4 regions of the Rhizobium sp. BK591 genome follow, and region 2 is predicted to be linked to each of the others. Evidence: riboswitches for the same ligand, from Rfam matches in the RefSeq annotation. Region 2 holds a riboswitch; each other region holds the start of a gene.

Region 1 (7,499 bases), on a different contig from region 2:
GGGGAATGGCGAAGCGGCGAACGAGATCGTCCTGCGTGGCATGGAAGGCGGTGTCGAAGGAGGCCGTCTGGGTGAGATGCGGCTTCAGATGCCGGAGCGCGCGGATGAAACGCAGCGCCTGCGGCTGGTGCAGGGGCGCAAGCGGGGTCAGCGCATCGATCGCATCGATTGCTGCGTCGTCGAGGGCGATCACCTTCGTGAAGCGATCGCCGCCATGGACGACGCGGTGGCCGGCGGCGCGTGTGGCGGTCGTGTCGAAATGGTCGACGAGATGCGCCAAGGTCTCGTCGATAACGCCGTGCAGGTCTTCCGTCATTTCGGCCTTCAATGGCATCTCGAATGTCTGCGATCCCCTGGTCAGGCCGAGCGAGAGCGGTTCGGCGCGGAAATCGATCACGCCCTTGCCGAGGCGTCGCGCCGCATCACCCTCCATCGTAAAAATGCCGATCTTGACGGTCGAGGAACCGGCATTGAAGGTCAGGAGGAGGTCGGTCGATGACATTCTCAGACTCCGCGCGGGCGTGACGATAGCTGAACTTAGCGTCGGGCCTCCTGACGGAAAGGGAATATTCGGGCCTCCACGTGTTTTTGCCGCCGCGCGGCAGCCGAAGTCGTGCGATGGTCACCATCGCTTCGGCCGATGATCTCGGCCTGCCGGTCTCGACCACACGTGTGCTGTCGTCAGGCGTCGCCGGCACCATGGCGGCGAACGGTTCCGGCCTGCAATGGTCGACCGTGCGCAACATGCTGATGGCTTGGGTGCTGACGCTGCCGGCCTCGATTGCGATCGCCTTCCTGCTCTTCGTGATCCTGCGCCAGGTGTTTTAAGACGTCCCGTCAGGCCGTCGAGGCCAGACTGGCATTGCGATCGCTGATGAAGATGCCCGCCTCGGCGGCGGGCATCGCCTTGCCGAAGAGATAGCCCTGGCCGATGTCGCAGCCGAGCTGCAGCAGGAAGGCGAGCTGCCCATGCTCCTCGACGCCTTCCGCGGTCGTCTTGATGTTGAGGCTCCGGCCGAGGCCGAGCATGGCGCGGACGATCTTTTCCTGGCGTTCGTCGTCGCGATAGGTGGCGATGAAGCTTTTGTCGATCTTGATCTTGTCGAAACGATAGCGGGCGAGCTGGGCGAGGCTCGAATAGCCGGTGCCGAAATCGTCGAGCGCGATCTGGATGCCGGCCGCATGCAGTTCGTCGAGAATGACGGCGGCGATGGCGGGATCCTGGATCAGCGCGTTTTCGGTGATCTCCACTTCCAGGCGCTGCGGCGGCAACCGGCTTGCCGAAAGCACCTTGAGGATGCGGGAGGTCAGCAGCCTGTCTTCCATCTGCACCGGCGAGACGTTGAAAGACAACATCACATGCTCCGGCCAGGTGAGTGCGTCGCTGCAGGCCTGGGCGAGAAGATCCTCGAACAATGCAGTGATCATGCCGGTTTCCTCGGCGATGCCGATGAAAACAGGCGGCGGGATGTTGACGCCATCGTCGCCGATCCAGCGCGCCAGCGCCTCGAAGCCGCAGAGCTGGCCGGTCTTCAGATCGATCAGCGGCTGGTAGAAGGGTTTGATCGCCTTGTTGGAGATCGCGGCGCGCAGCCTGGTTTCCAGTGCGGCGCGTTCGGTCACCTTGTCCTGCATCGAAGGTTCGAAGACGAAATAGTGGTTCGGTCCGCGTGATTTCGCCTCATACATGGCGAGGTCGGCACGGTGGGCGGCGTCTTCCAGTGGTTCGGCTCCCTCGGCCCAGCGGTCGTAGCCGACGCTGGCGCCGACCTCGACGGCAAAGCCATCGATATGGATCGGCCGGGTGACCGCCTGGATCAGCAGCTTGGCAAAACGCTCCTCGCGCTGCGCCGTCAGGGCGAAGGCGACGACGATGAATTCGTCGCCGCCGAAGCGATAGACGCAATCGGCATTGCCGAGTGCACAGATGCGTCTGGCAACCTCGATCAACAGGACGTCGCCGCCCTTGTGGCCCACGAGATCGTTGACTTTCTTGAAGCCGTCGAGGTCGACGGAGAAGAGAGTGACGTTGCGATCCCACTCCTCGATCTCGGCCTCATCGTCCTTGATCGGCCGCGAGAGGATCTTGCGCTCGAAGGCGTAGCGGTTCGGCAGTTTGGTGAGATGGTCGTGGGTTGCGGTCCAATCGGCCTTTGCCTGGGCGGTGGCGCGCAGTTCCGTTTCCTTGCGCAGGTCGGCTATGCGCAGCACCGAATAGATGAAGCTCATGGCGCCGGCGATGCCGAGCGCCAGAACGAGCTTGTCGGCGCCGTACTCGCCGAAACCGGTCATGAAGTAGACAAGGCTGTCGTCAAGCTGCAACAGGGTGCAGAGGAGCCAGAGAGTAATCCCGAACCCGACGATCGAAACACATTGCCTTCCGGCCCTGCTCTGGAAAAATACCGGCACTGCGCCTTCTCCATCTCCACCCTTCGCGGAAGTAGCACGAAAGTCTGAAATGTTCGTTGAAACCAGAAGGCGAATTATCCGAGGCTTCAGCCTCCTGATGTGCCGTCGAGGGACCGTTGGCGCCAGAGGAAAACGCCGAGCGAGCCCTCTTCGTGGTTGGCAGAATGGCAGGTGCGGAAAAAACGAAGGCGAGCGTGCCATGGCATCGCTCGCCCTTTTTCGTGCTTCAGGCGGTGACGATCAGCAGCGGGACGCTGACGATGAGACCGACCAGAACTGTGACTGTGGCGACACGCATCAAACGCAGGCGCCGCGTGCGCTCCCCACTCCAATCATATGTCATTCTTCCATCTCCTTGGGATAAGGAAGTAGTCCCCGCGAAACCGGGTTCAACAGAGATGACGCGATTTGCTTGTGTAAGGCTGGATATGATCAGGACTCGCTAAAGCATCGGTCCGAAAATCGGAATCGATTTTCGGACAGCGCGATGCGAGGATTGAAAGTGTCCGAGCGTCCTTGTGCGTCCGAAAGGACGCACGGCGCTCTAATGCTGGAAGCGCAGAGACCAGCGTCGTCCATTGCTGGTCATGCGAATGACGGCGAGCGGCTCGATGTCGCTCAGCCAGAAAGAGGAGAGCGGCGCCTGAAGCACATGGGCGACCGCCGCCCGGATGACGGCTGCGTGACTGACGGCGATCACATGGCCGCCGAGGGCGGATTCGCTCTCCATCCAGTCGGCGACGCGTGTTCTCAAATCAAGAAGGCTCTCGCCGCCATGCGGGGCCGCTTCCGGATCGCTCATCCAGGCCATGAGGCTCTCAGGCTCTTCCGCCTCTATCGCGGCGATCGATCTGCCGGCCCAGCGGCCATGGTCGCAGTCGCGAAGCGCCGGATCGATCCGGGCTTGGAGGCGGAGCGCGTCAACAGTCTGGCGGGCGCGCAAAGCGGGGCTCGTGGCAACGCGATCGGCGCGGGGCAGGGCGGCCATCCTGTCGGCTTCTTCCGCCGCCTTGCCTTCCAGCGGTTCGTCGAGCGGGAACAGGGCCTTGCGGCTCGCCATCGTCGCGCCGTGGCAGATCCAGGTGAGGCGCGTATTCACGGTCGTTCTGATCTCCCGGAGTGCGGCTGTAGCGGCGCAGGACGGCCCTTGGCCGGCTTGTGAAGTTTCGTTGACAGTCTCTTCGGCGTGCAGATATAACCGTGCTGTTGCGGGTTTGGAAGCCGGTGGAAATCCGGCGCGGTCGCGCCACTGTGACCAGCGTGTCGAAAGCTCTTCGCGCTGGAAGTCAGACCCTACTGCACAAGCACTCTTTCGACTGAACGCGTCATTCCCGGAGGAATACATGTCTGACACCACTTTTGCGCCCGTCGCGGCACCGGCGCCGATCCCCCTGGGAGAGATCCTGCCATGGGCGATCTTCGGTGGCCTGCTGATGCTCATCGTTCTCTATTTTGTCGGCACCGAGGAAGGCGCGATGGCGCTGTTCAACGGGATGTATGTGCACGAATTCGTGCATGACGGCCGTCATCTCCTCGGCTTTCCCTGCCACTAAAGCGCGTCGCGATCTTTCAGATTCGCGCCTCACTTTAGGTCTTTGTTTTCGCATGTCGTTATCGCAAAATCGCTGCACACTTTTGCGCGACATGCTTTAGGGGAGTTCCTGACATGGTTGGAAATCTTCTGCTTCGCGGCATGCTCGCGGGCCTGATTGCTGGCATCCTCGTTTTCGCTTTTGCGCATATCTTCGGCGAGCCGCTGGTCGATGCGGCGATCGCCTTCGAGGAGGCGAGTGCCCAGGCGGCCGGTGAAGCTGCCGAACCTGAAATCGTCAGCCGCGCCACGCAGGCCGGTCTCGGCCTTTTCACCGGCGTCATGGCCTACAGCGTTGCCGTTGGCGGGCTCTTCGCTCTCGCCTTCGCTTTCGTGCACGGCCGTTTCAGCAGCCTTTCGGCGCGCGGCACCTCGGCCGTCATCGCCATTGCCGCCTTCGTGGCGATCGTCCTCGTTCCCGGTATCAAGTATCCGGCCAACCCGCCGGCGGTCGGCAATCCCGATACGATCGGCGTCAGGACCGAACTGTTCTTCCTGATGATCGTCGTCTCGCTCGCCGCGCTGATTGCCGCGGTGGCGCTGTCGCGCCGCCTCGCGGGGCGTTTCGGTCTCTGGAATGGCGCGATCATCGCCGGAATCGCTTATCTCGTCTTCATCGGCGTCGTGCTCTATCTGCTGCCGCCGATCAACGAGGTGCCGGAGAACTTCTCGGCGATGGTCCTCTGGCGGTTCCGCACGACTTCGCTCGGCATGCATGTGATCCTCTGGACAACCTTGGGCCTTGCCTTCGGAGTGCTGGCGGAAAAGCGGCTTGCCGTTAAGGACGGGCAACGCGGCCGGCCGGCAACGGCATTTCACTGAACGCATCGAAGGGCGCCGCTTGCCGGCGCCCTGAACTTTTCGGGCGGCCATGACAAGCAGCAGAACCATACCACTCGTGTCGACGGCGTTTGCCACCGCCGTCTTTTTTTGTGTGGTTGCTGGAAGCGCTCTTGCCCATAGCCCTAGCGGCGGCGGCAGCCATACCGGACTGGATATTCCGGAAATTTCCCATGGCGAGATGGCGGTGATTGCAGACTATCGCAGTGGGATCATCGACCTTGCTTCCCGTGCCGTCGATACCAACGAGCCGTTCCGCCGCGTCCTGAACTATGCCGAGATCCAGTATTCCTATTGTCTCTGGGGCCGGGTGCCGGGCAGCGTGACGGACGAGGAAAGCCCGTTCAACGAATGCGCCCATGCCTATCTCGCGGCGGCCAAGGCGGTCTTGCTGTCGATGCGCGAGATGCCGCAAGAGAGGGCTGCCGCGAATGAAATCATTTCCGCCGTCGACGCCGACATGACGCGGCGCGGCCTTGCGCTCGTCACCTGCCGGTTCAGCGGCGAGGCCTTCAACACCGCCGATGTCATCAAGCCACACTGGGGCAAGGTGCCACTTCATCCAGCCAGCATGGCGTCGCTGACCGGGCTCGCTGCATTGTTCGGCCTTGGTTTTTTTTGGCTTCGCCACTTCCTGCGGCCGAAGGCTCAATCGTCGGAATAGCGCTGCTCGCGCCATGGATCGCCGTAGATATGGTAGCCGTTCTTTTCCCAGAAGCCAGCCTCGTCGTCGGGCATCAGCTCGATGCGGCGCAGCCATTTGGCGCTTTTCCAGAAATAAAGATGCGGCACGACCAGGCGCATCGGGCCGCCGTGATCCGGCGTCAGCGGCAGGCCTTCCCAGGCGGTAGCAAGGATCGCGTCCTCGGCGGCGAAATCAGCGAGCGGCAGGTTGGTGGTATAGCCGTCATAACTGGTCAGCATGACGTAACCGGCTTCGGGCTTCGGCGTGGCGAGGTCGAGCAGATCACGCGTCGAGACGCCCTTCCATTTGTTGTCGTAGCGCGACCATGTGGTGACGCAGTGGATATCGCTCACCCCAGTGCTCTGCTCGATCGCCTGGAAGGCGGTCCAGGTGAGGGTGAGCGGTGTTTCGACGAGGCCGCGCACGTCGAGCCGCCACGTATCCGTCGAGACAACAGGCTGCTGGCCGAGATCGAGCACCGGCCAGTTCTTGACGAGGTGCTGGCCGGGCGGCAGACGCTCGGTTTCAGGTCGGCTGATGCGGCCAGTCAGGAACTTGCCCTCGGCCGCCCAGCGGCGCTTGGATGTGGTGAGCTTGCTGTCGGCGGGTGTCTGATCGTCGCTCATGATGGGCTTCCTTGCGATGCGGCAATAGGATATCCGAGGTCGTTAAGTGTCAAGTTTCGGCTGGCCCTTGGAAAACCTTGCCAGGGTTGTTAGAGCGTCCTTTGTGCATCCTTTCGGACGCACAAAGGACGCTCTAACATTTTGAATCTACGCATCGTGCTTTCCGAAAATCGATTCCGATTTTCGGGCCGATGCGCTAGACTTGAGGGCGTCGGGTATGCCTCGCTGGGGAGTGGAGGCAGAAAGGGGAGGAGCCGGATCTGTCTTCGAGGTATCGTGCGATAGCGGCGTTGCTCGTCGTGCCGCTGATCATCTTCGCCTTCTTCACTTATGGAAGCGCGATTGCGACACGCGCTTATATGGGGGAAGCCTCGGCGCAGGCAGGAACGGCGCTGCGCCTTGCCGTGTCGGCGCTCAGCGGCCACCTCAACCGCTACGAGGCGCTGCCGGCGCTGATTGCCGATCACGACGACATCAAGGAACTGGTGAGCGCGCCTGAGGATGCGGCGCTACGCGATGCCGCCAATCTCTATCTCAAGGAGATCAACGGGCTGCTGAAATCCTCCGACATCTATGTGGTCAAACCGGATGGCGAGACGATCGCGGCGAGCAATTACGACGGACCGGGAAGCTTCGTCGGACAGAATTTCAGCTACCGGCCCTATTTTCAGGATGCGATCGCAGGCCGGCAGGCAAGGTTCTACGCGCTCGGCACCACCTCGCTGAAGCGCGGCTATTATTTTGCCGCGCCGATCCGGACCGGCGCGGATATTCGGGGCGTCATCGTTTTCAAAGTCGATATCGACATGATCGAATCCTCCTGGGGCGGCGGCGAATACAAGATCTTCGTCTCCGATCCGGAGGGCATCATCTTCATGTCCGGCAGCCCCGAATGGCTCTATGGCGCTATCCTGCCGCTGACGGCCGATCGCATCGCACGCACGGAAGCGTCGCGGCGGTATGCCAATGCCAGGCTGACGGCGTTGCCGGTGACGCGTCAGCGCTTCGAGCCGCATGAGTTGATGACGCTCGCCGGCGAGCGCGGCTCGAGCGAATATCTGGTGCTCTCGCACTACATGCCGGCCGAGGACTGGACCGTGAACGTGCTGATGGAGACGAGTTCCATCCGCGCCCAGGCGCGCACCGCGCTTGCGGCGGTCTTTCTCATCCTCTGCATTGCCGGGCTCGCGGTCGCGGTCATTCGCCAGCGGCGGGCGCGGCTTGCCGAGCGCATGCAGATGCAGGCCGACGCCCGCAACGAGCTGGAGCGGCGCGTCGAGGAACGCACAGCCGATCTTGCCCGCGTCAACAGCCGCATTGAAGAAGAGATCGCCGAGCGGCGCCTGAC
Region 2 (7,499 bases):
ACCCCTTCCGCTTCGGTTGTTCCACCGGCGGTCCGCCATGTTCGTCCCAGTCTATGCGGTAGCGTTGCGTTCCGTCGTCGATGATTTGAAGGGAGCATCTGACGCGGACGGCGCCGCCATCACTCGACCATGCGCCGTGGCGCACGGCATTTGTGCCGAGTTCATGAAAGGCCATGGTCAGCGCCAGCGCCGTCTTTGCGGAAACCCGGATATCGTCTCCGGTGAGCTCCCATCGCCCGCCATCCGGCCTATGCGGAACTGTCGCCTGGTCGAGCGTCTGTTTCAGGGACGCGCTGCTCCACAGTTCTCCCGTCAGCAGATCATTGGCACGGCCGAGCGACACCAGCCGCGCCGTGAAACTGTCCAGTGCACGCGGGATGTCGTCGGCATCCCGGAAGGTGCGGTACGCAAAAGCCTGCACCATCGCCAGATTGTTCTTAACGCGATGATTGAGCTCATGAACGACAAGTTCCAGCTGCTGCTGCTTGCGTCGCCGCTCGGTGATATCGGTCGCGGCCCCAAACCATTCGACGATGGCGCCTGCGTCGTTCAGGAGTGGAACAGCCCGTGACAACACCCACCCGGTGCTGCCGTCGGCCCGCCGGACGCGATGCTCGCATTCGAAAACACCCTTGCTTGATATCGCCTCGTCGATCACCGCCTGGATCGCCGGAATGTCCTCGGGAAACAAATAGGCCTCCTGCCAGGCGACAGTCGGATTGGCGGTGTCGGCAAGAACGTTGCGACCGTCGAGCTGCTGCATCTCCTTCCAGTCGGCGCTCATGCGATAGACGATATCGGTCGTGGCCGTAGTGAACGCCCTGAACCGCTCTTCGCTCTCGCGCAGCCGCCGCTGGGCAAGGACGCTTTTCGTCGTTTCGACGACGATCGCGATGACGCCCGCGGGTTTGCCACTTTCGTCGAGGACGGGCGAATAGTCGAGGTTCATCCAGGCAGGAGCCGGGCTGCCGTGGCGCAACAGCGTCAGTTCCTGGTTTTCGTAGGCGAGCGTTTTACCGGACAGCCCAACTTTCATGACATTGTCGTTGAAGTCGGCAATTTCGCTCCAGCCCTCGCGGACCTTGGAACCGAGAAGATCCGGATGGCGGCTGCCGGCGAAGACGGAATAGGCGTCGTTATAGATCATCACGCCGTCCTCGCCCCAGAGAAGAACGATCGGCACGGGTGAGAGCAGGAGCATGTTGGTGGCCGTCTTCAGACTTTGCGGCCAGAGATCGAGAGGACCGAGCGGCGTCTTGCTCCAGTCGCGGGTCTGGATCAGTCGGCCAATTTCCCCGCCACCGACAGGAAAGCGAGTTGTGAGTGGCTGAGGGGATTCGGAATCCAAGGCGCGCTCCCGATTTTGATGGTGCTTCTAATTAGCGCATCCTTTGATTTTTTCCACCCATGAGTGTTGCGGCTTCCTCATGCCAACCTTGTCCGAGCCGATCACACTCTGGGCCCGCGCCATCGCCCGCCACGTCGCCGGCGGGGTGGCGAAGGCGCGAGAGAAGGCGCGATTGAAGGCGGCTTCGGTGGCGTAGCCGGCGTCGTAGGCGATTGTTGCGATAGGCTGACCTGAGGTGGCGAGGGCGACACTTGCGAGGTAGAGCCGCCAGTCCCTGATATAGCGGATGGGCGAGGTCGAGAGCATCGCCTGGAAGCGGTCGGCGAGGGCGCTGCGCGACAGGCCGGAGGCTGAGGCGAGGTCCTCCAGCGACCAGTCGTGTCTGGGATCGTCGTGAATGAGGGAGAGACAGCGCGACAGCGCGGGGTCGGCAAGGGCTGCCAGCCAGCCGACCGAGCGCGGTTCGGCCATCATGATCTGATGGCGCAGGATCTCGATGAACACGATTTCAGTCAGCCGCGGCAGCATGGAAACTCCGCCGGCGCGCGGCCTGTCGACCTCCTCGATCATCTGGCGGATGGTGGCGCGCAACCAGTCGCCGTCATTGACGGCCCGTGTCCTGACATGGATCATTTTCGGCAGCGCCTGGTGCAGCGGCGCAAAGCTCAAGCCGTCCCATTGCAGATAGCCGCAGAGCAGCCGCACCCTTTGCGCCGCCTCGCCATAGCGCAGCACGGGAATCTCACGCCAGGGCTTCTGCGGCAGGTCGCGCGTCGGCAGCACCAGCATGCCGTCCCTTCCCGCGCCGAGCTGATGTCCGGTGCCGAAGGGGAAGACCAGCACGTCTCCGGCCTCCAGATCGGTCTCTTCCCCTTCCGTCTTCAGCCAGCAGCTGCCGGCCACGACGATGTGAAAAGGCATCGTGCCCGAAGCCTTGGCCGAGAGGTTTGCTAAGGCCGGCGCGGCATCCGTCTGCCAGTCGCCCGTCGGCATGAAGCAGAACTGCAGCGATCCCGACAGGCGGATCGTCGAAAGCAGCGCCGACAACACGTCGTCGCGCACGACACCCGCAACGCCTGGATTTTCGGACAAGGCTTCACGCATCCCGGCCAAATACGCGCCCCGCGCACCCTCCTATGGTGTTCTCGCTCACTCGTGGTGAGCGTTCATTTCAATTCACTGGGAGAATACTATGCAAACTCAAAGCGACAAACTGGTCGTGCTCATCACCAAGGGCATCGAATCCGAACTGTCCTCCGTCGCCTTCACCATTGCCAATGGCGGCATCACCGCCGGGCTGAAGGTCTCGGTGTTCCTCACCAGCACCGGGATCGATCTGGTGCGCAAGGGTGGCCAGCGCATGACACATGTGCCGCCGCTTGATCCGCTGTCGATGCTGATCGAGAATTTCCAGCAGCGCGGCGGCACGATCTGGGCCTGCCCGCCCTGCGTGACCTCGCGCGGTTACACGCAGGAGGACATGCTCGACGGTGTCGTCATCGTCGGCGCCAGCGCCATGCATGCCGAGATCAAGGAGGGCGCTGCGACGCTGTCGTTTTGACCGGAGGAGCCGGGCCGGGCGGAAGTATGAGGAGCCTCTCCCGCCGGTTTCGTCAGGCTTTGCGGGCCGGCGGCAAGCTCGGGGATGCGACAAGTGGTCTATTCTTGCGCTCGGCAATATACTTGTGAGATTGTGTCGATATACATGCGATAATGCCTGATGAGGGCAGCGCGGGGGCTTCGATGACATCCGTGAGGGTCAATGAGCTGATATCGGTGACGGGGCAGCCCGGCGCCGCGGACTTTGGTGCTTTCGCGGCAGACGGCTTTGCCGCCGTCATCAATGCCCGGCCGGATGGCGAGGAGCCGGGGCAACCCGGTAATGCAGCGGAGAAGGCTTCAGCCGCCGCCGCCGGGCTCGCCTACAGCTTCGTGCCGGTGAAGGGGGCCGAGATTACCGAGGCCGATATCCGCGCCTTTCAGGCGGCGATAGCTGAGGCGAAGGGGCCGGTCGTCGCCCATTGCAAGAGCGGCACACGGGCGCTGACGCTTTATGCGCTGGGCGAGGCGCTGGACGGGCGGATGAAGTCCGGGGATGTCGAGGCCTTTGGTCAAGGCCTCGGCTTCGATCTTGCCGGCGCGCGGCGCTGGCTGGAGAAGCGGGCAGGGCAGGTACCTCATGTGAAGGCCTTCTTCGAGCCCCGCACCTGCAGTGTGCAATATGTCGTTTCCGACCCGGCGACGAAACGCTGCGCCATCATTGACCCGGTGCTCGATTTCGACGAGATGTCGGGGGCGACGGGCACGGCCAATGCCGACGCCATCCTCGCCCATATCGAGAGCGAAGGGCTGACGGTCGAGTGGATCCTCGACACGCATCCGCATGCCGATCATTTCTCCGCTGCGTATTACCTCAAGGGAAAGACCGGTGCGCCGACGGCGATCGGCGCCCATGTCACCGACGTGCAGGCGCTCTGGAAGGAGATCTACAATTGGCCGGCGCTCGCGACCGACGGCTCGCAATGGGACCGGCTGTTTGCCGATGGCGAGACGTTCGAGATCGGCACGCTCAAGGCCCGCGTGATGTTTTCGCCCGGGCACACCCTCGCCTCGATCACCTATGTGATCGGCGACGCCGCCTTCGTGCACGATACGGTGTTCACGCCGGATTCCGGCACCGCCCGCACGGATTTCCCGGGCGGCAGCGCCAGCGCCCTCTGGCACACGATCCAGGCGATCCTGTCGCTGCCCGAGGAGACCCGGCTGTTTTCCGGTCACGACTATCAGCCGGGTGGCCGCCACCCGCGCTGGGAAAGCACGGTTGCCGCCCAGAAGCGCGCCAATCCGCATATATCGGGCATCGACGAGGCCGGCTTTGTGGCGCTGCGCCAGGCGCGCGACCGCACGCTGCCGAAGCCGAAGCTGATGCTGCACGCGCTGCAGGTCAATATCCGCGGCGGGCGGCTGCCCGAGCCGGAGGAGAACGGCCGGCGGTATCTGAAGATTCCGCTGGATGCGTTGTGACGGGGCGGCCCTGGCAACCGCCGCATCGTTCAAAGCGTGCTTCCTATAGCAGCCCCGGCGAAGTCATCCCCACCAATAGCAGCCGGCACCCATGTTCCCCGACTGCTTCATAGGCAAGGCAGTTTATCGCAAGGAAGCGCTTTTCGCCGCAATGTCAACCGACCGCCACCGGCAGTTTGCGCACCGAACGGCGGCGCGCAGCCATGCGCGCGATATATTTATCCGCCGGTGGTGCGGCGCCCTCTGAATAATCATTGACGGCGCGCGGGCAGGCGACGTAACTGGGGGAGACGGTTCCCTGAAGATGACTCCAAGGGGATTAATAGGGAACACGGTGAGGACGACCCAGTAGGGACCGAGACCGTGGCTGCCCCCGCAACTGTAAGCGGATTGTCGATCTCGGGGTTGATCGCGGAGCGATCATGCCCTTGGCCTAAAGGCCACGCCACTGCGGATATTGCGGGAAGGCGGATGAAAGACGGATATCCGCAAGCCAGGAGACCTGCCGTCAATCGCGATCCAATCAACCGGGCGGGGATGCCCGGACAAGGAACAGACATGATTGTCCTTCTGAACCTTCGCCTGATATCGGCATGCATCCGTCTCGATTGGGCCTCCCGCGGCTAGTCTACGCGTCAGCGTGACTTCAGCGTTGCGTATATGCGCGCGGCGCGGCCGTGCCTGTTTTCCCATCATCGAGGTTTTCATGCGTCAATTTCTCGCCATCATGACATTTACCTTCGGGCTGGCCGGCCTTGCGGCACCAAGCTTGGCCGCGACCCAATATCCCCTGACCGTCAGCAATTGCGGCCAGCAGGTGACGTTCCAGAAGGCGCCCGCCAGGATCGTTTCGATCGGCCAGGGCATGACTGAAATTCTGTTCTCGCTCGGCCTTGCCGACAAGATCGCCGGAACCGCCGTCTGGGTTGGCCCTGTCCTGCCGCAATATGCCGAGGCCAACAGCAAGATAAAACGCCTCGCCGACAACGATCCGAGCTTCGAATCCGTCGTCGGGCAGGAGCCCGACCTCGTGGCGGCCGAGTTCGAATGGCATGTCGGCGCGCAGGGCTCCGTCGGCAAGCGGGAGCAGTTCAAGGATCTCGGGATCAATAGTTATCTCGCGCCGGCCGATTGCGTCGCCAAGGTCAACACCGATGGCGGCGACGGTGTGCGTGGGGAGCTGTTCACGATGGACCTGATCTACCGGGAAATCGCTGAACTCTCGGAGATCTTCGACGTCAAGGAGCGCGGCGATGCGCTGATTTCCAAGCTGAGGAAGCGCGAGGCGGATGCCGTGGCGTCGATATCGGGCGCGACGGGCAAGAGCCTGCCGGTCGTCTTCTGGTTTTCCAGCAAGGAGGTCAACGGCGACGCCTTCATTGCCGGCAAGAACAGCGCACCTGCCTATATCCTCAAGACGATCGGCGCGAAGAACGTCGTGACAACCGAAGAGGAATGGCCGCTGGTCGGCTGGGAAACCATCGCCCAGGCGAACCCCGCGGTGATCGTGCTGGCGACCATGGATCGCCGCCGTTATGCGGCTGACGATCCCAAGGTCAAGCTTGACTTTCTCGAGAACGACCCTGTGACCAGGGAACTCGATGCCGTCAGGAACAGGCACTTCGTGATGATGGATGCGCAGTCGATGAACCCGACGATCCGCACGATCGACGGCATCGAGACAGTGGCGAAGGGCATCAAGTCCTTCGGCCTGGCACAGTGAAGACAGTATCGCTCAGGCGGCAGGGATGGTGGGCGCTCGCCGCGCTCACCATTGCCGCGCTTCTCCTTCTTGGACTGATGATCAGTCTCGCCGTTTCCATCGGCGAGATTGCCATCCCGCTTGCGACGACGGCTGAGGCGGTTTCGAACCGCCTGTTCGGAACCGATTTCGAGCTCAGCCGCATCCACCAGGGCATCGTCTGGGATTATCGGCTGAGCCGCGCCCTCGTCGCGGCCAGCGCCGGCGCGTCGCTCTCGCTCTGCGGCGCCATCCTGCAGGCGCTGCTGCGCAATCCGTTGGCCGAACCCTATGTGCTCGGCATCTCCGCCGGCGCCTCGACGGGAGCCGTCTGCGTGATGATTCTCGGCTTCGGCTACGGTATTCTCGGCCTGTCGAGCGGGGCCTTCATCGGCGCAGTCATGGCCTTTTTGCTGGTCGGCTTCCTGGCGACGGGTGCGGGGGGAACCGGCGAACGCATCATACTGTGTGGCGTCGCCGGTTCGCAGCTCTTCAACGCGCTCACCTCCTACATCGTGACGACATCGGCGAATGCCGAGCAGGCGCGCGGCATCCTGTTCTGGCTTCTGGGGTCGCTCAGCGGCGTACGCTGGCCAGATGTCTACCTTTCGGTGCCGATCGCGCTTGCCGGCTTCATCGTCTGCATGGCCCATGTGCGGGCGCTCGATGCCTTCGCCTTCGGCACGGATGCCGCCGCCTCGCTCGGCATTGCCGTGCGCCGCGTCCAGATCGTGCTGTTCGCCCTGACGGCGGCGATGACGGCAAGCGTCGTCAGCATGGTGGGCTCGATCGGTTTCGTCGGCCTCGTCATACCCCATGCCGCCCGTTTCCTTGTCGGGCCGGCCCATGGGCGGCTGCTGCCGGCAACGGCGCTCGGCGGCGCCATCTACATGGTCGGCGCCGATATCCTTTCGCGCATCATCATACCGCAGCAGATCCTGCCGATCGGTGTCGTCACCGCGCTCTTCGGCGCGCCGGCCTTCGCCGTCATCCTCTATCGCGTACGAGGGAATGCATGAGCATCAACGTCGACGAGGTGAGCTTTGCCGCCGGCGACACCGTCATTGTCAACGGCGTCAGCCTGACGGTGAAAAGGGGCAAGGTGCTCGGGTTGCTCGGGCCGAACGGTTCCGGAAAGTCGAGCCTTCTCAGATTGATCTGCCGGCTGCGCAAGGTTCGCAGCGGTGTCATCAGGCTCGGCGAGGACGACATTTCCTCGCTGTCGCGCGCAGCCCTTGCGCGTCGCGTCGCCTTCGTCGAGCAGCAGTCGACGACCGATACGCAGTTGACAGTGCGCGATGTGGTGCGGCTTGGCCGCACCCCGCATCGCGGGCTGTTGTCGTCCTGGGGCGCCGAAGACGATGCTGCCGTCGACCAGGCGCTGTC
Region 3 (7,499 bases), 390 kb from region 2:
GCTGCGGCGCGGTGAGGCCGATGCGCTGATCTGCGGCCTCGAAGGCCGTTACGAGAAGCATCTGCGCGACGTCCGCCTGATCATCGGCAAGCGCAAGGATGTCCGTGATTTCTCCGCACTCAGTCTGATGATCTCGCAGCGCGGCGCCACCTTCTTCACCGACACCTATGTCACCTTCAATCCGACCGCCGAGGAGGTTGCCGAGGCGACGGTGCTGGCGGCCGAGGAAATCCGCCGTTTCGGCATCACCCCGCGCGCCGCCCTCGTCTCGCACTCCAACTTCGGCTCGCGCGAATCCGAAAGCGCCACGAAGATGCGCAGCGCTCTGCAGCTCGTGCGCGACGCCGCTCCCGATCTCGAAGTCGACGGCGAGATGCATGGCGAAAGCGCCATCACCGAAGCGTTGCGCAAGCGCGTCATGCCGGACACGACCTTGCACGACGAAGCGAACCTCCTGGTCTTCCCGAACCTCGATGCCGCCAACATCACGCTTGGTGTCGTCAAGTCGATGACCGACGGCCTGCATGTCGGACCGATCCTGCTCGGCACGGCCCTGCCCGCACACATCCTTGCCCCTTCGGTCACCTCCCGCGGCGTCGTCAACATGGCGGCACTCGCCGTCGTCGAAGCATCGCAGCCGGCCTAAGCCGGCTCCTCATTTCGTCATGCTCAGGCTTGTCCTGGGCATCTGCAACCGGTTGATATGAAACAGCTATCGGGCGCCTTGTAACGAAAGGCGCCCTCTATCCGCAAGCGCATCCGCGCGTTCGTTGCCGGCGATGCCGAAATGGCCTTTGCACCAGGCAATTGCCACCAGACCGTTCTGGGACAGCTGAAGGTCAACCGCTTTCCAGAGTTCCGCATTGGCGATCGTTCGGCTTCGGCCATTGCCATTCGGGCTGCTTTTCTTCCAGCCATTGTTCTTCCAGATATGCCGCCGGCTGTTGCAGCCTTTGACGACGTAGACGGAATCCGACCAGATGGTCGCAGGTTCGCCTGTCGTTTGGCTATTGATCCATATTGCCGCGTTGAGGACGGCGGCCAATTCCATCGAATTATTGGCGGAATCTTCGACGCCGCCGAAGCCGGAGGCGATCTCCACGGCATCGCGATAAGCGACAAAAGCCCAGCCCCCATGCCCGGAGCCGGGTTCGTAGCAACCGTCAACGAAGAGGTGGAGGCCATGTTGGCCTTCCGATATTCCGACTGTTGTTGCAGGGAAGTGAAGCTTGTTGGAAATGCTCGTCATTTTCTCCGCTTTTTGCCTTCGCTGCGCCAGCGCAATTTGCGACTGCCTGCTCGCCCCGAAGCGGACATTCGAACTGTACCTCTGCGTTGTGTCAACCATTGACGATGGTGGCGGCAACAGCGCCAGCCCCGACCGAGAACTGTAGGGCAATGTGGATCATGGACAATGAATCTGCCCCGACCTCCCCTTACGGAAGATTACCCGCGTCTGCTGGATAAGATCGCGAAAATGCGCTAGGATTTTCTCCAAGCTCATTAAGAGAAACGCCTTAAGAGACAATGCGCGGCGATCGAGGCCGCAATCGACCGATCGACTTTTTGCTCACCCCGGACGACGCCGTGAAACCCCGAAAATTGTCTCTTGCCCTCCTCCTCGCCTTCGCAGCGCCCGCCGCCGCGCAGACGAGCGCTGTCTGCGAGGACCTGCGTGGCCGTCTCGCCGATCTGCCGCGATCGATCGGCAATAGCAACGGCCGGGAGGCGCGCCAATATGCCAGCGCCATGGCCGAGCAGAACCTCGAGCTGCGCAAGGTTCGCAACGAGCTGCGCAACAATGGCTGCACCTCGGGCAGCATGGTCGTGATCGGCGGCGAGAATGCCGATTATTGCGGTGAACTCTCGCAGTCCGAAGCCCGCATGATCGACAATATCCAATATCTCCAGGACCGCCGTAACGAGCTGGCCGGCCAGAGCGGCGATGATGGGACACGCCGTGAACTGATCGCCGCGCTCGATCTCAATGGCTGCAACAGCGAAAACTTCTATGCCCCGAGCGATCGCAACGCCGCCGACCCCGCCCCGAGCATCGAGGAGCAGGCGATGCGCACCGATACCTTCATTCCGCTCGGCGGCGGTGAAGAGGTCGATCCGCGCTACGGCCTGCCGCGGGCCGAAATGCTCTCGCCGGTCAGCACCATGTGCGTGCGCACCTGCGACGGCGGCTTCTTCCCGATCAGCTCGAACGCCACTTCGGTCGATTTCGGCCGCGACGCCCAGACGTGCGCCAAGATGTGCCCGGGTATCGAGACCGAGCTGTTCTATCGTGACGTGACGAGCACCGAAGCCTCGAACATGATCTCGGTCGCAACGGGCACGCCCTACAGCGCCATGAAAAACGCCTTTGCCTACAAGAACCGCACGCCGGGGGAAAAGTCCTCCTGCGCCTGCAATCTCACCGCCTACTACGATGAGATGCGCGGCAAGCAGCCGTCAAGCGAACCGCCGCAACAAGGTTCGATCACCACCATCCGCACCAATCCCACGGCGAAGGATGCTGCCGCAGCCCCACCGCAACCATCCGTCCCGGAGCGCCCCTACGATCCCGTGCAGAACAAGGTCCGCCAGGTCGGCCCGCAATTCCTTGCCGGTGATCAAGGCTCGATAGACCTCGCCAATCCGGCAACGCCGGGGCCGCAGCCTCAACAGCAGTGATTGCTACGGGTCGTTGCGTCCCCACCCGTCATGGAAGACGAGCTCTTGGAGCGGCAGACGCTGCCGCCAGCCTTTGACGGACAGTTCCGGCTCGTCATAAAGCCGATCGACGAAACCGGCACAGAGCCAAGCGACCACCTCGATATGCTCGGGTATGCCGAGAATGCTTTTCAGATCGCCTTCGCGAAAAATGCTGACCCAGCCGATGCCGACCCCTTCCGCCCGCGCCGCAAGCCAGAGATTCTGGATGGCGCAGACTGTGGAATAGCTATCCATCCTGGGATTGTGGGTGCGCCCCAGCACCACGCTGCCGCTGCGGGTGGGGTCGCAGGTCACGCCTATGCCGAGCGGTGCCTCGGTGATGCCTTCGAGCTTGAGGGAGCGGTATGCCTGCCGCCGCTCGCCGGTAAACATCAGCGCCGCCTCCTCATTGGCCTTCACAAAGGCGTCCTGGACGCGCGCCCGGACCGCGGCACTTTTCACCAGAATGAAATTCCACGGCTGCATGAAGCCGACGGAGGGCGCATGATGGGCGGCCGTCAGCAGCCGCTCCACGACATCGTCAGGCAAGGGATCGGGCAGGAACTGGCTGCGAACGTCGCGCCGCGTCTTGATCGCGTGATAGACGGCCTCGCGCTCGGCCAAGGAAAAACCGGACGCCGCCGAAAGGGCATCCTCATCAAAGGGTCGCATCGTCAAATCCCCAACAACGCAACCGCCCGCCGTCCGCGCGGATCGGTCAATCTTGCCAGGCCGGTCTTCTGACTCGGCGTCATCCGTCTGCCGCAGCCTTCCCGGCGAGAAGCCAGTGGCGAGATGAAGCGGCAAGCGTCGGCCTTACAGCGTTGGGCACGTTCCGGCCTTGCACCGGATTCCCGATTCTCCCGCGTTGATGGCGGGCACCTGACGGCGCATCTATTTCAGGAAAGCGCGGCGACGGCAAGCCGGCCCGAGGTCGCAGTCGGGAACCACGTTGAGCCACGCACCCTCCCGCGTCGGTTTGAAGCGGCTCGACAAGCTCCTTCATCCATAGTTTCTATGGCCTTATCACCACCGAAGGCGTATGGACGATACAGTCCCTCGCAGCATCCCGGTTGCCCGTGCCCCGCCTCACGCCCATGATCCTTGCGGTCGCCCTGTTCATGGAACAGATGGATTCGACCGTGATCGCCACCAGCCTGCCGGCGATCGCAGCCGATATCGGCACCTCGCCGATCGCGCTGAAGCTCGCCGTCACCAGCTATCTCGTGGCACTGGCGATCTTCATCCCGATCAGCGGCTGGATGTCCGATCGGTTCGGTGCGCGCAACATCTTCCGCATGGCGATCTTCGTCTTCATGATCGGCTCGGTCGCCTGCGCTTTCTCCAACTCGATCACGGCCTTCGTCATCTCACGGCTGGTCCAAGGCGCCGGCGGCTCGATGATGACGCCGGTCAGCCGCCTGCTTTTGGTCCGGGGAACGCCACGCCACGAACTCGTCGACGCCATGGCCTGGCTCACCATTCCCGCCTTGATCGGCCCGATCTTGGGGCCGCCGATCGGCGGTTTCCTCACCACCTATCTCACCTGGCACTGGATCTTCTGGATCAACGTCCCGATCGGCGTGCTCGGCATCATCCTCGTCACCCGTTTCCTGCCGGCGGTCGAGCCGCGCAGCCCGCGGCCGATGGATTTCCCGGGCTTCTTCCTCTGCGGCCTCGGTTTCTCCGGCTTCGTCTTCGGCGTCTCGGTGATCAGCCTGCCGGCCGTGCCCGTCATCTACGGTTATGTCACGGTTGCGATCGGCATCCTTTCCGGTCTCCTCTACCTCCTGCATGCCCGCCGCGCGCCCTATCCGCTTCTCGATCCGAAGATGTTCCGCTACCCGATGTTCCGGGCGGCGATCCTCGGCGCCTCGAATTTCCGCATGGGGCTCGGCGCGCTGCCCTTCCTGATGCCGCTGATGCTGCAGCTCGGCTTCGGCCTGACGCCGTTGCAGTCGGGCTCGGTCACCTTCGTCAGCGCACTCGGCTCCATGGGCTCGAAATTCGCCGCCTCGCGCACCTTCAATGCCTTCGGCTTCCGCACCGTCATATCAATCACCACCTTGCTGGCGGCGATCTTCCTCGGCATCAACGGCCTGTTCACCGCCGAAACCCCGCTGTTCCTGATCATGGCCTGCCTGCTGATCGGCGGCCTGTTCCGCTCCATGGCTTTCTCGGGCGTCAACGCCATGGCCTTCGGCGATGTCGACGCCGCCGACAGCAGCCAGGCAACCGCGATCAATGCCGTTGCCCAGCGTATCTCCATGGCAATGGGTGTGGCGATCGCCGGCGGCATCCTCGAAATTTCGAGCAGCTTCCATAGCGGCCGGCTGCTGGTCTCGGATTTCCACGTCGCCTTCTTCAGCGTCTCGGCGATTTCGGCGCTCGCCTGCATCACCTTCCTGCGCCTGCCGCGCGATGCCGGCGCGGAACTGACGACGCGCCGCCGCAAACACCGGCAGACGGAGCCTGAAGAGGCGATCGCGGAAAACAGCTGATCGCGGCAGATCACCAGCGGGCGTGATAGCGAAATCACACGCGTGTGCTCCGGCATCCCTTTCTACTTTATGATTTATTCACACATCAAATACACACTGCGTTTGCGCGTTTTGGGTCGCTATCAGGACATGGGCATGAGCGCTCGTGATGTGACCGTCAGCGTGGATGCCCGTATTGATACGCCGGTCGGGAACATGTCCGACTGAGTCGCAATTCTAGGCCCCCGCGGAATGTTCCAATTTTTGAAAACGATGCCTCTGACAGCCAAGCTGGCGGCGATTATCGTGGCCGTCAATCTGTGCGGCATTTCCGCCTTTGCTACCTACACATGGATGTACGAAACCCGAGCGCTGATCGACGGCGCCAAGGCGAACTGGTCCAAGGATGCGGAGCAGTTTGCCTCTCTGGCGGCGGGCGGCGTGAAATGGGGCAAGGCGAATGCCGTTCGAGAGGCTTATTCGCTCTACCGCGACGATCCCTCGCTCGATCTCGTGCAGTTTGCCGCATTCAATGCGGAGGCTGTCGCCGTCGACACCTGGACACGCGACGGCATCAACGGTCTGCCCGCAGCGGCCGATCTGGCGAAGGGCCTGAGTGCAAAGCCGGAAAAGACGACCATCAATGACGGCGGGTTATCTGCCGGCGTGGTGACGATCACCGCACCCCTCCCGCTGGATAAGTCAGGCAAGGTCACCGGTTATATCGTCACCAACTGGTCCGTCGAAAAAATCGCTTCTGAAGTCAAGCAGAAGGTTCTCGTTTCGCTGCTCACGCAGTCCGCGATCACCGCCTTGGCCGTCATCGCCTTCCTTCTTGCCATGCGCAGCCTCGTTGGCCGGCCCATCCGGATCATCAGCGAACGGATCAGCGCCTTGCAGAAAGGCGACCTGGCCTCTCCCGTCACCTACAAGGAAAATGGCGACGAGATCGGCTTCCTGGCGCGTGCGTTGGAAGTTTTCCGCCACGAGGCGATTGCGAAGGTCGAAAGGGAGCAGGCCGCTGCCGAGCAGAGCGCTTCGCTCGATGCCGAACGGGCGCGCAACGCATTGTTCACGGAAGAGGCCAGCAACACGCAGCGGCTGGTCATGACCGCTCTCGCAAATGCATTGGAAAAGCTCGCCGCAGGCGACTTCTCCGTACACCTGGCCGATCTCGGTCCGGAATTCGATAAGTTGCGGCAGGATTTCAACAACATGGTCGAGGCCGTCGCCGCCGCACTGACGGAGATCAAGGCCGCCTCCGTGGCGGTTGAAGGCGGCTCGAGCGAGCTTGCCTCCTCCGCAGATCAACTCGCCAAGCGGACCGAGCAACAGGCGGCATCATTGGAACAGACCGCTGCCGCATTGGATGAGATGACCACCACCGTCCGAACATCGTCGCAGCGCGCCGAAAATACCGGGAAGCTGGTCGAGGAGACGAAGCGCAGCGCTCACGTCTCGGCGACGGTGGTGCGTGATGCCATCGGCGCGATGGACCGTATTCAGACCTCGTCGAGCCAGATCGGCCGCATTATCGGCGTCATCGACGAAATCGCCTTCCAGACGAACCTGCTGGCGCTGAACGCCGGCGTCGAGGCGGCGCGTGCGGGCGAAGCCGGCAAGGGTTTTGCGGTTGTCGCGCAGGAGGTGCGTGAACTCGCCCAGCGGTCGGCAAATGCCGCCAAAGAAATCAAGAACCTGATCAATGTGTCCGGCCAAGAGGTTGCCGCAGGCGTCGGGCTGGTGAACGAAACCGGCGACGCTCTCCTGAAGATCGAGGAGCAGATCAACCGCATCAGCGACAGTATCGCCTCCATCGTCCAGTCCTATCGCGAACAGGCGACCGGTCTGCAGGAAATCAATGGCGCGATCAACCAGATGGATCAGGCGACGCAACAAAACGCAGCAATGGTCGAGGAAACCAATGCGGCCTGCCAGGAACTGCTGTCGCAGGGACGCCAACTGCAGGACTCGGCCGGCAGATTCGTCGTCGGCGCGGCCGCGGCCAGCCAGACCAAACCCGTTCAACCCGCCCGCCAATCTCGTCCCGAACCCCGAGCCTACGTGCAGCGTCATGCAGGCAATGCCGCCGTTGCCGCCGCTCCCGGTGCCTGGGAAGAGTTCTGACGCCGCCTTCGTCCGATAAGCCTTAGTTCTCAGCAACCTATAATCAGGAAGGAAACAGTTATGAAGAAACTCGTGCCCGCATTTCTTTTGGCCTGCACCGCATTTGCCGTGCCCATGGACGTATCCATGGCTGAGGATGCGAAGCTTGCCCCGATCTTCGACTACGTGAAGAGCGACGTAACGCCCTGGCTG
Region 4 (7,499 bases), 220 kb from region 2:
TCTTGAAGGAGACAGCCCGCGCCAGCACCCGGCCGTCCACCTCTGGGAGCGCCACATTCATGCCGAGATCGCGCGCCGACAGGCCTTGCGAGGAAGCCGCCCACGCCTCCCTCGAAGAAGCCGACAGGATAGCCTGCAGTACGATCGCCTCATTCGCCTCCAGCACCGTTGGCTGCCGATCCGCACCCGGTGCCGAGACGGCAAAGCCAGTCGTGTTGATGACGACATCGGGCTTCAGTGCCGAAAACACGCTTTCGAGAATGCCTGTCGAAACGGGATCCTTGAGGCTATAGGCAAAGACCGGCAACGGCCGGAGGCCAAGTGCGACCAGCGCCTCGACCAGCGCCTCGATCGGCCCGGTTTCGCCGCTTTGGACGAGGGCGCGGTAGAAGCTGATAGCGACGACGGGGGAAGGTGTGGGTTCGATTCCCATCTTCTCCGTCGAGTTTGAGGTACCCCCCTCTGTCCTGCCGGACAAAGAGGCAGCCACGCGCCAAGACTCCTCCGCAACAACCCGCCGCCACTCCTCAACCCCGATCAACCCTCGCCCCGGCCACCAGATGCCGGCCTTCATCAGTGGCACCGCCGGCGCCGGCTTCTCCATGCCTGCCAGCATCGCCCCGGCATAGTCGAGGAAGGCCCGCGCATTGGCATCGCCACCCTCGATCAGATAGGCCCACAGCGCATTGAGATCGTCGAGATCAACATTGGAGAAAGGGACGAGCCCGGCATCCGGCTTCGCATCACCCGGCAGCACTGCGATCAGCGCACCGGCGCGGGACGCTGCCGCATGCAGCGCTTCCAGCGCATAATGGAAATAGCTGGCGCCGCCGAGCGCCCGCACGACAATCAGCTTGGCATGCCGCGCCGTGCGCTCGACATAGGTATCGACCGACATCGGATGCTTGAGGCTCATCAGGCTGGCGAGCCGCAGCGAATGCTGCCCACCGCGGTCGCGGTGGGCGGCTGCGATCGCGGCAAGCTCGCTGTCGGCAGCCGACAGGAACAGGATCTCGCCCGGCGTCTGCCCGAGGTCGATCGCCTCCTCGCCGTCGCTGATCGTTCCCTGCTGGGCCAGAAGCAGATGCATTGGTTTATGCCAGCTCTTCGATTGCCGCCCTCACCGCGTCCTGATCCATCTCGTGCAGGCCGATGACGACGAGGCGCGTCGTGCGCTTTTCGCCTGGAGCCCAGGCGCGGTCGAAATAATGATCGATGCGGCTGCCGACGGCCTGGAGCTGCAGGCGCATCGGCTTGCCGGCGATATCGACGAAGCCCTTGAGGCGCAGCACGTCATGGGTTGATATGATCGTCTTCAGCTTCTCGACGAAGCCGGCGGGATCGGCAACGGGTCCGAGATCGACGACGAAGCTGTCGAACTCGTCGTGGTCGTGCGGCGCGCCGTCTTCATGCTCCAGCTCATGATGCGACTTGCGATTGGCGACATCGTCCTCGGTGCCGATACCAAGGCCGAGCAGGATGCCGGCCGAGACTTCGCCGTTCTTCGCCTCGATGATCGCGGGCTTGCGCACCGTGCGGGAGGCAACCTCGTCGCGCACCCTGATAAGACCTGCCGCGTCGATCAGGTCGGTCTTGTTGAGCACGATGAGATCGGCGCAGGTGAGCTGATCCTCGAACAGCTCCTCGATCGGGCTTTCGTGATCGAGCGATTCATCCTCGGCGCGGCGCGCATCGACGGCATCATGGTCGTCGGCGAACCGGCCGGCGGCAACGGCGGCGCTATCGACCACCGTGATGACGCCGTCGACGGTCACTTGCGTGCGGATATCGGGCCAGTTGAAAGCGGCGACCAGCGGCTGCGGCAGGGCGAGGCCCGAGGTTTCGATGACGATGTGGTCGGGCCGCTGTTCGCGCTCGAGCAGCTTCGTCATCGTCGGAATGAAATCGTCGGCGACAGTGCAGCAGATGCAACCATTGGTGAGTTCGATGATGTCGTCCTCGGTGCAATTCTCCGCGCCGCAGCCCTTCAGCACGTCACCGTCGACACCGAGATCGCCGAATTCGTTGATGATGAGCGCGATCTTCTTGCCGCCGGCATTGGTGAGCAGGTTGCGGATCATCGTGGTCTTGCCGGCGCCGAGGAAGCCGGTGATGACGGTTGCGGGAATTTTCTGCTGGTTCATGAACTTAACCCTTCATTTTCAGCGGCAGGCCTGCCGCGATGAAATAAACTTCGGCGGCCTTCGCCGCGATCGATTGGTGCAGCCGGCCGGCATGATCGCGGAAATCCCGCGCCATGCGATTGTCAGGCACGATGCCGAGGCCGACCTCGTTGGAAACGAAAACGAGCCGCGCCTTCGCGGCGGCCAGGAAATCGGCGAGCGCTGCAAATTCCGCCGCCATGTCGCGCTCCTCCATCATCAGATTGGTGACCCAGAGCGTCAGGCAGTCGATCAGCACGATGCGTCCCTCGCCGTCGATGGCGCCAAGCTTACCGACGAGATCGAGCGGCTCCTCATGCGTCGTCCAGGACGGACCGCGGTCGGCCTTGTGCTGAGTGATACGCGCCTGCATCTCCTCGTCCCAGGCCCGGCCGGTGGCAAGGTAGTGGCGGTCGAGGCCGGTCGCGGTGACGAGAGCTTCGGCGAAGCGGGATTTGCCGGAGCGCGCGCCGCCGAGGATGAAGATGGTGGTCATGCTCAGACGCTCCTCAGGGAGGGTGCGTAGCCGTGGCTTGTTCCGAGTGCACCTTTTTCGACTGCTGGGGGGACCGAGTATTCGACATAACCGGCCGAAAGCACTCCTCTTGCAGGGCTGCTTGGAGGCGTCGCGAGCGCCGCACCAGGCCGCGCTGAATTCAATCGTTCAGCCAAGACAACCTCCGTGCTGGCAACGGGCGTAGTGCCCAGGTGTGGGCTTCTGGCCCGGCACGTAATGGCAGGTCTCCTGGCTCGCGGTTATCGGCCGCGATCGGGGCAGACCGGAAACCGGTCGCCCTGATCGTGCCGGCGGATCATCCTCGCCTTCCCGGCTGCATTGGTGAAAAGGTGGACGATTCGTAGATTTAGAGGCGTCCGACCCCGGTTGATCACCATGCATCTCCAGTGGCTTTTCCGGCATATCGCCCATCCCGCCCGCTTGCATGATTGCAAGCCGCCGGCCGGAGGGGCTCGGTGCCGGATGGAAGACCCTGACCGCTCTACAGTCGCGGGGTCGGCTGTGATGAAGGCGCCCGGTTTGGGTCCGCCCCTTCACATTCCCTTTTCATCCGGAAGGGCGCAACACCGATCCGGAACCATCCGTTATGTCAGGATGGTCGGGCGACCATCCGTTGAGGGATGGTTAGGCAAGCCGGGGTGTGAAGTCAACCGGCCTTGACGGCCGGTCAGCTTCCGAGGAGATGGCCCAACCCTGTCAACACGACTTACTCTACCTAAAATATCGTCATTTATCAGAGGCTTACGTCATAAATATTTGTCCCGGGCGCCGGCTTTTCGCCGCAATTGCGTCGCAAGCGGACTGCGCGACCATCTCCGCCCTTGACCGGGCCTCTCCCCGCCTAGTTGTCTAGCCATGCTTATGAAATTGGATCGGCGCCGTTTCCGGGCGCTGCGTGTTTTCTTCGATCCGGGCCGCCTGCGGGCGCTGACCCGCCGCAGCGAGGTCGGCCTGTCACTGGCGGGCGCCGTCGTCGGCATCATCTCGGGTCTCGCCGTCACCGGTATGAGCTACGTCTCCAGTGAGTTGCATCAGCTGGTCTTCGGCATCGCCGATAGCGAGCGGCTGAGCTCATCCGAGATCGAGAACAAGATGCTGCTGCTCACCGCGCCCGTCATCGGCGGCGCTCTGCTCGGCCTGTTGCTCCTGGTGCTGGCGAAACGGCGCAAGAAGCCGATGGTCGACCCGATCGAAGCCAATGCGCTGCATGGCGGCCGTCTATCCTTGACCGACAGCATCATCGTTGCCGTCCAGAACCTGATCTCCAACGGGTTCGGCGCCTCGGTCGGACTGGAGGCCGGCTATACCCAGCTTGCCGCCGGCCTTGCCTCGAAATTCGGCCTGAAGCTGCAGCTTCGCCGCTCCGACCTGCGCATCCTCGTCGGCTGCGGCGCGGCGGGCGCCATCGCCGCCGCCTTCAACGCGCCGCTGACCGGCGCCTTCTATGCCTTCGAGCTGATCATCGGCACCTATACGATCGTGTCGCTGACACCCGTCGTCGTCTCAGCTCTCATTTCCACCCTTGTCGCAAGGCTGCTTGCCGATGGTGATTTCACCATCGATATCGGCAGCTTCGGCTCGGTCGTGCCGGCCGATTATATCCCGGCGCTGCTGCTCGGCGCCTTCTGCGCCGGCATCGGTATCCTGATCATGCAGGGCGTCTCCTTCGTCGAGGAACTGGCGCGCAAGAGTTCGATCGCCCCACCCTTCCGCCCGGCGCTCGGTGGCGTCATCGTCGGGCTCTTGGCGATGATCTCGCCGCAGGTGCTCTCGGCCGGCCACGGCGCGCTGCATCTCAACCTCTCCCGCGAGGTGGCGATCCCGACACTGATCGGTCTCTTCCTGTTGAAATCCCTGGCCTCGGCGATCTCGATCGGCTCCGGCTTCAGGGGCGGCCTGTTCTTCGCCTCGTTGTTCATGGGCGCCCTGCTCGGCAAGCTCTTTGCCTATTGCGGACCCTATTTCGCCGATGCGACGCTGACCCCCGTCATCTATGCCGTGGTCGGCATGAGCTCGCTTGCCGTCGCCGTTATCGGCGGACCGCTGACCATGACGTTCCTGGCGCTCGAAATCACCGGCGATTTCCCGATCACCGCGCTGGTGCTCGCCGCCGTCATCACCTCGTCCCTCGTCGTACGCTCGACCTTCGGCTATTCCTTCGCCACATGGCGTTTCCACCTGCGCGGCGAAAGCATCCGCAGCGCCCACGATGTCGGCTGGATTCGCAACCTGACGGTGGACAAGCTGATGCGCGCCGACGTCAAGACGGCAAAAGCGAGCATCTCCCTGGAAGAATTCAAGCAAGCCTTCCCGATCGGCTCGGTCCAACGCGTCGTCCTCGTCGAGGAGAGCGACAAATATGCGGGCCTCGTGCTGGTGCCGGAGATTTACGCCAATCCGACCGACGCACAGGACGAGGGCAAGACGCTTGCCGATTTCATCCACTACCGCAACGATTTCCTGCAGCCGCAGATGAATGCCAGGCAGGCGGCGGCGATCTTCGACAAGAGCGAAAGCGAAGCTCTCGCCGTCGTCAACAACCTGATCGAACGCAAGGTGATCGGCCAGCTCAGCGAAAGCTATACGCTACGCCGCTACAGCGAGGAACTCGACCGCCGCCGCCGCGAGGTCTCAGGCGAGATTTAAGCGTCGTCGCGCCGACCGGATCGTCGTTTCAGGATACCATGTCGGCGAGCTTGAACACGTTTACCGCTTTCGAAACCCCGCGCAATTCGAAAGATCCCAGACAGTCGTTGGCGACGGCACAGGTGACGGCGAAGCTTTCCGACATCAGAAGGTGATGTCCGAGCGCGCCGCAGAGTTTTTCAAGCCGCGAAGCCTCGTTGACGGCGCTGCCGATAACCGTGAAATCAAGCCTGCCGCGTGCGCCGATATTTCCGTAGAAGACCTCGCCGAGATGCAGCACGACATCGACGCCGATGTCAGGACCTCCATCATTCCTCCGCTGACCATTCAGCACCTTGTTGGCTTCTAGAATATTCCTTGCGGAAGCCAGTGCGGCCATGCAGGCCTTTTGCGGGTCTTCAGCATCGGTCGGAAAGATCGCCAGCACGCTATCGCCCATGAACTTGAGGATCTCGCCCGAGTTTTCCTCGACATGCCAGCCGATCAGCTCGAAATGTTCATTCAGAAACCCGGCGATTTCGCCCGGCTGATAGATCTCGGTCAGCGCCGTGAAGTTTCTCAGGTCAGCAAGCAGGATTGCAGCATTGATCGCCCCTCCCTTTCCCCTCTGAATATCGCCTGCAAGGATGCGTGCACTTGTCTTGGCGCCTGTATAGACGGCAAGGATATCCGATGCGGTTTTCGATGCCGCAATGCGATAACAAGCCAGCCCCAGCGCTGGGAAGAGCTTCGCGACGATCGCCAGTTGATCATCCGAAAATCCGCCCGGCCTATCGCTTGTGAGAGACAGACTGACGCCACGCAGCGCAGCCTCCTTCGGGAATTCCAGCAGGCTGACCAGGTGATCCGTGCCGCCGGCATGCGCGAATTCTGCAAGCTGCGGGTAGTCATTGACACCCTCACCCTTGGCGATGTTCCATCGACCTGATGTTTCGCCGCGGCCCAAAAGAAAATAGATCGGCGTCTTCTCGAAATTCAGCACTGCCGCACTGCCATATTCGGCATTCTCGATAGTGGTCGCACCGCCGCGCACGAAATTGGCCGAGACGCCGCCATACATGGGATGAATAGACGGCATCGAGATGCTTCCCCGCCAGATCGGAAAGCCATCCGCGATCAGCCGATCGCACAATCCGGCTATCAGCTCGCCAATATGCTCAGCTGTGATTCCATGTTCTATAAGCCACTGAATATGATTGTTAATTTCCGAACCTCCAAATGACCGACGCAGATTATGGTCGGAAATCGGGCAAATGGACGGCGATGACCACCGGGGTTGCCACATCAACCAATAGTCGAGTCAGGCAGATATTTCTAGCCGTGGTCTCCGGCAACGACAATCAGTCATTCGCCTGCCGACGAGGAGCTGTGAGAGTGCCGCAGAAGTGAAAGATGGTGCCGCAGCGCCTACCGATATCTCACATCCTGACTGTCATGCCGCCGTCCACCGTCAGTACGTGGCCGTTGACGAAGGAAGCGGCGGCGCTTGCCAGAAAAAGCGCCGCGCCGGCGATCTCGTCCGGCCGTCCCCAGCGCTGAACCGGGATACGCTGGCGCACAAAGGGCATCAATTCCTCGTTCGCAGCCATTGCCGCGTTCGTCTCGGTGGCGAACCAGCCGGGCGCAATCGCGTTGCTGGTGATGCCGTGCGGGCCGAATTCGACCGCCATGCCGCGCATCAGACCGGTCAGGCCCTGCTTGGCCGCCGGATAGACGCAGTCGCCGGGCATGACGACATGGCCGCTGATTGAGGTCACCGCGATCAGCCGGCCGTGATTACGCCGTTTCATCAGCACGGCAGCATCCCGCGAAAGCGTCATCGCCGCCGCCAGATCGGTGCGCAGCAACTCCAAGATCGCATCATCGTCGAATTCGGCCAGCGGCCGTCGGTCGCGGGCGCCGACATTGTTGATCAAAATATCGAGACGGCCGTGGGTCTTGTCGATATCGGCCATCACAGCACGCTGAGCCTCGCGGTCGGCGACGTCGAATGCAGCGGCCTCCGCCGTGCCACCCGCAGCCCGGATGGTCCTGACCGCGCCTTCCAGCGTCGCCGCCGTGCGTCCGTTGACGATGACATGCGCGCCGGCATCGGCCAGGGCGCGCGCCATCTCGAAGCCCAGCCCACGACCGCCGCCGGTCACCAGCGCCACCTGACCTGCCAGTGAAAATCT

The links. Region 2 has a riboswitch for cobalamin ahead of FHX10_RS03945 (ABC transporter substrate-binding protein). Riboswitches for the same ligand answer to the same signal wherever they lie in the genome.
Region 1: linked by a shared signal. The riboswitch ahead of FHX10_RS28750 (CbtB domain-containing protein) and the one ahead of FHX10_RS03945 (ABC transporter substrate-binding protein) in region 2 are both predicted to bind cobalamin.
Region 3: linked by a shared signal. The riboswitch ahead of bluB (5,6-dimethylbenzimidazole synthase) and the one ahead of FHX10_RS03945 (ABC transporter substrate-binding protein) in region 2 are both predicted to bind cobalamin.
Region 4: linked by a shared signal. The riboswitch ahead of cobU (bifunctional adenosylcobinamide kinase/adenosylcobinamide-phosphate guanylyltransferase) and the one ahead of FHX10_RS03945 (ABC transporter substrate-binding protein) in region 2 are both predicted to bind cobalamin.

The regions. Positions count from the first base shown of each region.
Region 1 covers NZ_JACIAZ010000007.1:361,148-368,646, forward strand. The annotation lists gene FHX10_RS28730 (acetate/propionate family kinase) at 1-502, opposite strand, end outside; partial or broken gene FHX10_RS28735 (inorganic phosphate transporter) at 616-828, shown strand; gene FHX10_RS28740 (putative bifunctional diguanylate cyclase/phosphodiesterase) at 838-2,409, opposite strand; gene FHX10_RS28745 (histidine phosphatase family protein) at 2,954-3,508, opposite strand; adenosylcobalamin (AdoCbl) riboswitch at 3,597-3,739, shown strand; gene FHX10_RS28750 (CbtB domain-containing protein) at 3,753-3,962, shown strand; gene FHX10_RS28755 (CbtA family protein) at 4,076-4,822, shown strand; gene FHX10_RS28760 (hypothetical protein) at 4,872-5,504, shown strand; gene FHX10_RS28765 (sulfite oxidase-like oxidoreductase) at 5,489-6,151, opposite strand; gene FHX10_RS28770 (sensor histidine kinase) at 6,451-7,499, shown strand, end outside.
Region 2 covers NZ_JACIAZ010000001.1:822,773-830,271, forward strand. The annotation lists gene FHX10_RS03925 (sensor histidine kinase) at 1-1,348, opposite strand, end outside; gene FHX10_RS03930 (AraC family transcriptional regulator) at 1,376-2,452, opposite strand; gene FHX10_RS03935 (DsrE family protein) at 2,541-2,909, shown strand; gene blh (bifunctional sulfur transferase/dioxygenase Blh) at 3,092-4,372, shown strand; cobalamin riboswitch at 4,647-4,897, shown strand; gene FHX10_RS03945 (ABC transporter substrate-binding protein) at 5,079-6,095, shown strand; gene FHX10_RS03950 (FecCD family ABC transporter permease) at 6,092-7,132, shown strand; gene FHX10_RS03955 (ABC transporter ATP-binding protein) at 7,129-7,499, shown strand, end outside.
Region 3 covers NZ_JACIAZ010000001.1:1,208,065-1,215,563, reverse strand. The annotation lists gene FHX10_RS05900 (NADP-dependent malic enzyme) at 1-646, shown strand, start outside; gene FHX10_RS05895 (ribonuclease H) at 713-1,249, opposite strand; gene FHX10_RS05890 (DUF2865 domain-containing protein) at 1,588-2,679, shown strand; gene bluB (5,6-dimethylbenzimidazole synthase) at 2,683-3,372, opposite strand; cobalamin riboswitch at 3,413-3,601, opposite strand; gene FHX10_RS05880 (DHA2 family efflux MFS transporter permease subunit) at 3,798-5,201, shown strand; gene FHX10_RS05875 (methyl-accepting chemotaxis protein) at 5,433-7,307, shown strand; gene FHX10_RS05870 (hypothetical protein) at 7,368-7,499, shown strand, end outside.
Region 4 covers NZ_JACIAZ010000001.1:1,045,311-1,052,809, reverse strand. The annotation lists gene cobN (cobaltochelatase subunit CobN) at 1-1,090, opposite strand, end outside; gene cobW (cobalamin biosynthesis protein CobW) at 1,095-2,144, opposite strand; gene cobU (bifunctional adenosylcobinamide kinase/adenosylcobinamide-phosphate guanylyltransferase) at 2,149-2,658, opposite strand; cobalamin riboswitch at 2,880-3,276, opposite strand; gene FHX10_RS05080 (chloride channel protein) at 3,535-5,325, shown strand; gene FHX10_RS05075 (adenylate/guanylate cyclase domain-containing protein) at 5,354-6,610, opposite strand; gene FHX10_RS05070 (SDR family oxidoreductase) at 6,744-7,499, opposite strand, start outside.